Regions from separate parts of the Paenibacillus sp. FSL R10-2734 genome, predicted to be linked through region 2. Evidence: riboswitches for the same ligand, from Rfam matches in the RefSeq annotation. Region 2 holds a riboswitch; each other region holds the start of a gene.
The links. A riboswitch is a leader RNA that binds a small molecule or an ion and turns the genes downstream of it on or off. The one in region 2 is predicted to bind cyclic di-AMP.

Region 1: it holds a riboswitch for cyclic di-AMP, as region 2 does, so the genes downstream of both, NSS67_RS02215 (C40 family peptidase) here and NSS67_RS07340 (alpha/beta hydrolase) in region 2, are expected to answer to the same signal.
Region 3: it holds a riboswitch for cyclic di-AMP, as region 2 does, so the genes downstream of both, NSS67_RS07815 (TrkH family potassium uptake protein) here and NSS67_RS07340 (alpha/beta hydrolase) in region 2, are expected to answer to the same signal.
Region 4: it holds a riboswitch for cyclic di-AMP, as region 2 does, so the genes downstream of both, NSS67_RS17375 (APC family permease) here and NSS67_RS07340 (alpha/beta hydrolase) in region 2, are expected to answer to the same signal.

The regions. Positions count from the first base shown of each region.
Region 1 covers NZ_CP150170.1:480,203-482,403, reverse strand. The annotation lists gene NSS67_RS02220 (C40 family peptidase) at 1-206, opposite strand, end outside; cyclic di-AMP (ydaO/yuaA leader) riboswitch at 212-353, opposite strand; gene NSS67_RS02215 (C40 family peptidase) at 714-1,142, opposite strand; cyclic di-AMP (ydaO/yuaA leader) riboswitch at 1,196-1,333, opposite strand; gene NSS67_RS02210 (hypothetical protein) at 1,548-2,201, opposite strand, start outside.
Region 2 covers NZ_CP150170.1:1,641,754-1,643,954, reverse strand. The annotation lists gene NSS67_RS07345 (permease) at 1-289, shown strand, start outside; gene NSS67_RS07340 (alpha/beta hydrolase) at 552-1,361, opposite strand; cyclic di-AMP (ydaO/yuaA leader) riboswitch at 1,468-1,654, opposite strand; gene NSS67_RS07335 (hypothetical protein) at 1,898-2,071, opposite strand; gene NSS67_RS07330 (Nif3-like dinuclear metal center hexameric protein) at 2,157-2,201, opposite strand, start outside.
Region 3 covers NZ_CP150170.1:1,756,411-1,758,611, reverse strand. The annotation lists gene NSS67_RS07820 (TrkA family potassium uptake protein) at 1-17, opposite strand, end outside; gene NSS67_RS07815 (TrkH family potassium uptake protein) at 31-1,326, opposite strand; cyclic di-AMP (ydaO/yuaA leader) riboswitch at 1,463-1,642, opposite strand; gene NSS67_RS07810 (CPBP family intramembrane glutamic endopeptidase) at 1,957-2,201, shown strand, end outside.
Region 4 covers NZ_CP150170.1:3,954,618-3,956,818, forward strand. The annotation lists gene NSS67_RS17365 (DsbA family protein) at 1-129, shown strand, start outside; gene NSS67_RS17370 (disulfide oxidoreductase) at 126-590, shown strand; cyclic di-AMP (ydaO/yuaA leader) riboswitch at 788-945, shown strand; gene NSS67_RS17375 (APC family permease) at 1,069-2,201, shown strand, end outside.

The sequences.
Region 1 (2,201 bases), 1.2 Mb from region 2:
GGTAGGTTGATACCAACTTTATCAAACACATACATTGTAAATCCGGAGCAATCAAATCCATTTGTGGAGACGCCGCCGGATACGTATTTAGTTCCGATGGTCTTGTCGATCACTTTATCCATTTTGGAATCCGCGAAAGCGCTTCCTGCTCCGATGGTGAAGATAATGGAAAAGCTGAGTACAGCTGCTGCTAACTTCTTCTTCAAAAGTTTATACCCCTTCCAGATGCCTACGAGGTTAGCTTAAGGGTTCGGTTGAAGGTCCCCTATGACCCCTCTAAAGATGGAGGTCAATTCACCCAAAGTTGGTTCCCCCGTTTCCCTAATAGTTAGGAAACTCGGCTCAGACTGTTGATTAGGAATAGCTTGTAATCAATACATGACAAAACCTTTGTAAATAACAACTTAATGATTACAAAAATGTTACTAAAATCTTACTGCAGTTATTGTAACAAACGGAGTGCCGCTTGGCAATCGTTTTTAACATAATCATGCAGAAAAATTCGTATTTTTAAAGACAAAATGCATATGTAAGCGATAATATTAAACTAATTTTCATATTTATAGAAATATTTATCAAATAAAAGTGTTTAGAGCCCGTTCTAGTGGTGTAAAGAATATAATAAGGCAAAAGAAAACCTGGATTCGATTACGGCAATAATCAAATCCAGGTTCATATAGTTATAATTGTGAGGTTATAGTTGTGGGGAAGTATTAATCGTAGGCTACAGCTTGATATGAGGAAGTACTCATTACTCTTTTAGCACCAACGTAGCGATTGGCCCAGTAGGACTGGCTAAGTGAAGTGATAGTTACACCACGTGAAGAAGAAGATTGTGCAAATTTACCGTTTCCAACATAAATTCCAACATGGGATACGCCGCTACCCAATGTGTTAAAGAAAACCAAGTCGCCTGAACGCAGCTTGCTTTTAGCTATAGGAGTTCCGACATTATATTGAGCTTTTGAGGTACGGGGCAAAGAAAGACCCATATTCTTGAATACATACGTAGTAAATCCAGAACAGTCAAATCCTTTAGTGCTAGTGCCTCCGGTTTTATAGGCAACTCCAATAGTCTTTGAGATAACACTGTCCATTTTCGAATCTGCAAAGGCGCTTCCACCACCAATAGAGAATGCCATTACTAATCCTAGCGTCGCAGCGACGCATGCTTTTCTTAAGTTCTTCAAAAAAAATGTACCCCTTCCAATGCCTGTGAGGTTAGCTTAAGGGTTCGGTAGAAGTTTCCCTATGATCACTGCAAAGCGAGATCAATTCACCCAAAATATGGTTCCCCCACTTCCCGGTGCAAGGAATTCGGCGTTTTATGCACCAGTTAGTGACTTATCGACATGACTACGACAAATACATGAAGTTATGTAGAAATCGTTTCAAATGATTACAAACTTGTTACTAATGGAACAGGACTTATTGTAACAAAGTCTTTACCATTTTGCAAATCCTAATAATTTATCTATAACGCAAAAGAGTCCCAGCTCCTGATTCAGGAACCGGGACTTTTATATTATGTTCTGCAAGGCTTAAAATTATTGTGGAAATGCTTTACTGCGCCATAGATGATATTGTGCGGAGATCCCCCACATTTTGAAGAGTGTTGAAGGCAGTGAAGAGAGTTGACGAATAAGAAGTGCGGGTAGGCCAGGACAGAAGATACCAGTTAGTCCGCACACTAGCAGAAGGAGCAGACCGCCTGCACCAAGCACGATGGAAATTCCTATTGCTGGAAAAAGTGACTTCAAGCAGATGAATAGGGAGGAGAACATCCCCATACCACTGGTATAACCAAACTGCATATATAGAAGAAACAGACGCACGATAAAAATGTATATAAGCCATGCCAATACGTATGGAACTAGATGGAGCAACAAAGAGTAGTTCAGAAAGGAGGATAAGAATAGCCCGTACATTTTTGGAGCAAGCCAATATAACGGAAGTAGAACCAACACCCATTCAATTAGACTGAAGATAAACACTGGCAATCCATAAAGCTTCATACCGGGAAAAAAGAACAGGCCACGCTCTCCTTTTCGCTCCTGGTGGAGTTCATGCAGTAATCCAGCCCTTATAAAGGGGGAGAGTAGCAGTCGCAAGACAACAAGCCCTAGGAACATCCATAACCAAGTACGTATCGCAGGATCTGTGTTCAAGCTGAACTGCCCTTCGACATAATAGAGTAGTCT
Region 2 (2,201 bases):
TCTTGGGGAGGGCATTACGAATGGCATTCTTGCTATTATTATTTTCGCCATTGCCGGCACACTGTTTGTCATTCCAACCGCGGCTGAAATCCCTATTATCGGAACCTTTCTTTCCTTTGGTCTCGGTACAGGAGCTGCAGGTGCGCTGCTTGTCACGCTTCCCTCCATAAGCTTGCCTTCTATGCTTATGGTGTATCGTTCCTTCCCACGTCGGGTGATCTGGTTCGTATTTGGCTCAGTCGTAGGGTTAGGGATTTTAAGTGGCATTGTAGGTGTACTGTTCTTGTAAATTCTCAACATTCATGCGAGTAGAAGTAGAATAAAGGCTGGCTCATCCGTAGTATTGACTACCTTTGAGCCAGCTTTTAGTTTGATATCCAATGCTTTAGGGAAATCCTCCCTATAATTCCATACAAAAGAACGCCCCGCAGCCAGTTCATTCCCCCCGGCTATGGGACGCCCTTATTTCTCGCTTAAACGCTAGCCGTCCATCTAAAGACGCCGACGCGTTTATGCATTCTTCAATGTTTACTCCAATTTACTCTAATAGATCAACTAATCTGCTGAGTTCCCTGCTGCTTCTCCAAAAACCGCTGAAGAATAGCATTAAATTTCTCCGGCTGACACAGATTACTAGGATCTAATGCGTTAGGAATAATCGCTAACTGAGCTTGAGGCAGCTGAGACACCACATCCTTCATACAATTGACTCCGAATTCACTGAAGTCACCCACAATACATAACGCGGGACGCTTAAAAGTCTTTAAGCATCTAGTGTAATCCACATGGCTCGTAGCCAGCCTTTGCCGGTACAATTCCCGTGGACGTTTGTCGAGAAGTCCTCTTCTAATCTCGTTATAGGCCAGGTTCCAGCGCTCCCGATACATCATACGAATCGAAGGCAGGATCAGCTCACTTGGGGCGTAATACATTAGCCAACTACAATAAGCAGCCATAAGCTGGATTTTACCTATAATCGTTGACGCCTGACTTCTACAGAAGCTATCCACAACGACAATCGCTTTTACCCGCTCAGGATATTGTTTCGCAATATGTTGAACGACCAGACCACCGTAAGCAATTCCCACAAAAACCGCTTCGCGGATGCCCAAATCATTCAATAGCATAATTAGATCTAGACATTGAGTTTCAATAATCTCGTTTGGGGCCTGCAGCAGCTCACCTGACTTTCCATTCCCCCGTAAATCGCACAGAATCACTTTATATTTATCAGAAAAATACTCCAGCTGAGGCTTGAACATACTATGTGTCAATCCATGACCGTGGATAAAAACAACCGGAGTCCCTGTACCATTGATTTCATAATAGAGTGAAGTTCCATTCAGTTTAGCAATAGGCAAAGGTAACACCTCTTTCATAAATAGATCCAATAACTATATCTGCTTTTGAACGCAGCAAAAAACCACAGAGGGATTCTCTGTGGCTATTCATCGTGAAATACGCCATTCATCCTCTCTCCATACGCTTACGAGGTTAGCTGTCGGATTCGGGCAGTGAGAGTTGCCCTACCTGCATGGATGCATTACTATGCACCAGGAACAGGATTCACCCCATAACTAGTACCGACTGTAACATCGATTCCCAGTTGTTGGTTCCCCCGCTTTCCTGAACGGAAATTAAGCGGATTTCATATGTAATTATCGGTTATGTCATGAATCATACTCCGTGTAAGGTTGCTTGTAAAGGAGCGATCTAGCCAAAATAAAGTAGAATGTAGTACTTTTCATTTCATATTGCATATACTCGTCATTTTCTCTCTCTTTTTCTCTTGTTTACTCGTTTTTTTTAAGAAAAACGTGCTGAACCAAGCGAAAAAGCCAAGCGGTTATCAGAGAACCATCTCTGAACCACTCGGCTCCTTCATAGAATCATGCGGCTACAAAAGATCGGCGTTTTTCAATGCATGCTCCCAGCTTGGATAAAAGAACAGCGCACTTCTCATAAGATCAGGATCGCTTTGCTTTACTTGTTTTTTGCTGATCGAGCTTCCGTCGGTTTGCAGCTTTTTGATCCGACTTAACACTTCATCAGCCTCCAAAGGAATTTCCATTGAAACACTCCTTTCTCAGTGACCTGGTTTCCAATCATTTTCTCCATAATATGCAAATTTATTCTTCGGTTTTGATTTCGACGAGTTAAACCAGCTGATAGATCGGTTGTTCAGCAATGAAAAAGGTAGG
Region 3 (2,201 bases), 110 kb from region 2:
AATTGCTGTGCTTTCATTTCGGATTAACTCCTATCCAATAATTATTTTACCTTCTGGATGCTTATACAATGGTTTACCCTGTTTAGGTCCAAGCGCATACACTAATGTTAATGGACCTAGCCGACCCGCGAACATCGTCAGACAGATCAGAATCTTACCGATGATAGACAGTTCAGGTGTCAGCCCCATACTTAGTCCCACCGTAGCAAAGGCTGAGGTCGTCTCGAATAGTATTGCTAAGAAATTACTATCCTCTGTTGTGGACAGTAACATCGACACAGAGAGGACCAATAGTAACGCCAGTAAAGTTAACGTCAACGCTTTATAGATACGCTCCTGCGCCAATCGATAACGGAACAGCACAACATCTTCACGCCCGCGCAGCATCGCTATTACTGCACCAATCATTATCGTAAAGGTTGTAGTCTTGATCCCGCCACCCGTTGATCCCGGAGATGCACCAATAAACATAAGAATAACCATAAAAAACTGTGAGGCTTGCCGCAGTCCGGCAATATCCACTGTGTTGGCACCAGCGGTTCGGGGCGATACAGACTGAAAGAATGCCGATAATATTTTGCCGCCGAAATTTAGATTACCCAGTGTGCGCTGATTCGTAAATTCAAATATAAAAATAACCAAAGCGCCGATAAGAATAAGCCCTGCAGTGGAAGAGAGTACAACTTTGCTATGCAAAGATAATTTACGTTTTACACGAAACTCCACCAGATCAGACATGACAATAAAACCGATACCGCCGGAGACAATCAGAAACATCACCACGATATTCACAAGCGGGTCATATACATAATCGGTTAAACTCCGGAAATCTCCAAAAATATCAAATCCAGCGTTATTAAACATGGATACCGCATGAAATATCCCAAAATAAATGGCTTTTCCTAGGGGCATATCAAATGCCCAGCGTATCGACAGAAGTACCGCTGCACAGCCTTCAATGACCAAAGAATAAATGAGTACTCTCCGGATCAATCGAACAATTCCCTCCATAGAACCTTGGTTCATTGCTTCCTGTAGGATCAGTCTGTCCCGCAAGGAGATTTTGCGTTTCATCATCATGGCAAATAAGGTGGCCATTGTCATAAAACCTAAGCCGCCCACCTGGATAAGCACCATAATTACGGTTTTCCCAAAAATGGTGAATGTCGTCCCGGTGTCCAGCACCACAAGTCCTGTCACACAGGTGGCCGATGTTGCAGTAAACAACGCATCAATAAAACTAACAGCATTCCCGCTGGTACTCGAAATGGGAAGCATTAGCAGCAAGGCTCCAATCAGAATGATCGATGCAAAACCAAGCACCATAATCTGAGGCGGAGAGAGCTTCAGGAACTTTGATTCAGAAACCCTGCGAAACTGTGAAGCCACTACGCTCACCCTCTTATCAAAATTTAAAGAATTCCAACAAAAAAAGCACTGGAAAACCAATGCTACCCTTGGTTCCTGCAGTAAATTAGCCTACGAGGTTAGCTGACGGATTCGGACTGTGCAGGCTGCCCTATTCGTTCCTAGAACGAAATTCACCCCTGATGAATAAAGACAACGCCTATGGCGTATACTCATCTTTTCATTACTTCTTATGGTTCCCCCGTTTTCACCTGAAATTCGGCTATATACAATTGCATACAAATTATATATGTTATTTCGATAAATCACAAAGACACTATTAATGGTGATTCATATGAAAAATGCGGTTTGGAGAGGATGTACCACTAAGAGTGCCTTTTCTCATCACTTTTCCGTGTTTTCCCTGCAATTGCATCGATTTTCATGAAAAACGAAGAAATAATCACCTTAAATTCATGGTATATATTCAGCTACCTATTCTATAATATCTCTATTACCCATAAAAAGAATATACGATGATTTTTGTAACTATCATGGCACTAATACTATAATGGTACATAACATTGTCAGTTTACAAGGAGGCGTTACATGAATCCCGTTGGCCAGCCCTTACAGCAACGTGCCCTCTCCAAGAGGCTCATCATCTCGGGCATTATCGGTCTTATTCTATTTATTATGTTTCAAATTGCTCCCTCGGTGCTAAATAGCCCTGCCGGGGAAGATACTACTGTCATCAGTAAGGCGGAAGCCCGCGACAAAGCCATATCATTCGCAGAACAAAAGCTGAACTACACCAAAGCACCAACCGATCAGTGGAATGTACTGTACGATAC
Region 4 (2,201 bases), 2.3 Mb from region 2:
GCAAGCGACTCAGGTGTGACTACTACGCCATCACTCTACATTAATGGAGTAAAAACTGCTGAGCCATTCGACATTGAAGCGATTACAACTGAAATTAACGCCGCTGCAAAAGCTGTGGAGGCAAAGTGACAAAATTCCTATCTTTCTGCAAGCGTAACTGCCTGTATCTGGCCTGGTTTGTATCATTAGTAGCTGTCGCCGGCAGCTTATATCTGAGTGAAGTATTGAAATATGAACCTTGTAAGCTTTGCTGGTTCCAGCGAATTTTCATGTATCCTCAGTTGATCCTATTGGGTATCGCGACGTTTCGAGGGGATAAACGCATCATCCCATATGTACTTCCATTAAGCTTGATTGGTGGCAGTATCTCGATCTATCATTATGCGGAACAAAAGATCCCTGCGTTAAGTAAAATTCTTCCTTGTACGATAGGTGTTCCGTGTAATAAGGATTACTTGAACTTTTTCGGATTTATTACGATTCCTTTCCTTGCGTTAATCGCATTTGCTTTGATTAGTATTTTACTATGGTACGGACGCGAGAAAGAAGAAGTGATGGAGATAGATACAGAGGAAAGCATAGGATTTTGATTTTTAACTTTGTGTGATCCAAAAGAAATATGAAAATCGATTAAAAACACGGTGCAGAGGGATAATTAAAGAGAATGAAAGAGAGCATCCAATAAGACGCTATATTTGCGCTTATTGGATGTTTTTTCATTCTTTTTTCATTTTTTTTCACGCTTTACTGTATACACTTTGTAGACTAATATTAGTCCTTGTGAGAAGTTGAATATGCGCTGAATTTTCTTAGGAAAATCGGGGGAACCAATCTTGGCATTTGTGCCAATGGGGTGAATCGGAAAGGGTCAATTGGACTTGTACCGTAGGGCTATACCACAGCCCGAATCCGCCAGCTAACCTCGTAAGCAAGGTGGGATAATGACCATGCATAGCATGCGGATCATTTCCGTATGCTATTTTTAGTGTCTGCATTTATGAAATCCACCAATGAAAACAGCGCACGGAATCTCCGTTTCCGCTCTCAAAGAAAGGAACTGTATCCACAATGGTAAGCAAGGTAAAACGATTATTGATCGGTCGCCCGATGAAGTCGAACGAACTGGATCATGAAAAGTTATCCAAGGTGAAAGCACTGGCTGTCCTGTCTTCTGATGCGCTCTCGTCTGTAGCCTACGGAACCGAACAAATTCTAATTGTACTAGTGGCTGCAGGATTTACTGCCATCTGGTATTCCCTGCCAATTGCATTAGCCGTATTGGGCCTGCTGGCCATCCTGATATTATCCTATCGGCAGACGATTTATGCTTATCCGCAAGGAGGCGGAGCATACATCGTAGCCAAGAGTAATCTTGGTATACCGACAGGTCTCCTAGCAGGAGGGTCTTTATTAGTGGATTACATTCTGACTGTAGCAGTTAGTGCTTCGGCAGGGACGGATGCAATCACATCTGCTTTTCCAAGTCTACACAATCATACCGTTCTCATTGCAGTATCAGTTATTATTCTTCTAACTTTAGTTAATCTTCGCGGAGTTACAGAATCAGCTTCATTCATCGCAATCCCAGTGTATTTGTTTGTGGTTTCGATTGTAGTTCTGATCATCTCCGGTATTATCAAATATGCGCTAGGTGGCGTGCATGCACATGTACCTGAAATAGGTGCTGCTGTATCCAATGTCAGTTTGTTTCTGCTGTTAAAAGCTTTTAGCTCTGGCTGTTCGGCACTCACAGGTGTAGAGGCCGTATCAAATGCGATTCCAAACTTTAAAGCACCAGCAGAAAAGAACGCAGCCAAGACTTTAATGATCATGGGGATCATACTTGGCTTTATGTTTACGGGTATCACACTGTTAGCGTATTGGTACGGAATCGTGCCTGACGAAAAAGCTACTGTTGTTTCGCAGATTGCTGAATCGACCTTTGGTCGCGGCACCTTGTACTTTTTTATTCAAGGTATCACTGCAGTGATCTTGTTCTTGGCAGCTAATACAGCTTACTCAGCATTTCCATTGCTCGCCTTTATGTTTGCAAAAGACAAATATATGCCACATGCTTTTATGGTCCGTGGTGACCGTCTGGGCTTCTCCAATGGTATTATTTTTCTAGGGGTTCTGTCTGCCGTGCTTGTAGCTGCATTCCACGGAAATACAGAAAGCTTGATCCCTCTTTATGCGGTAGG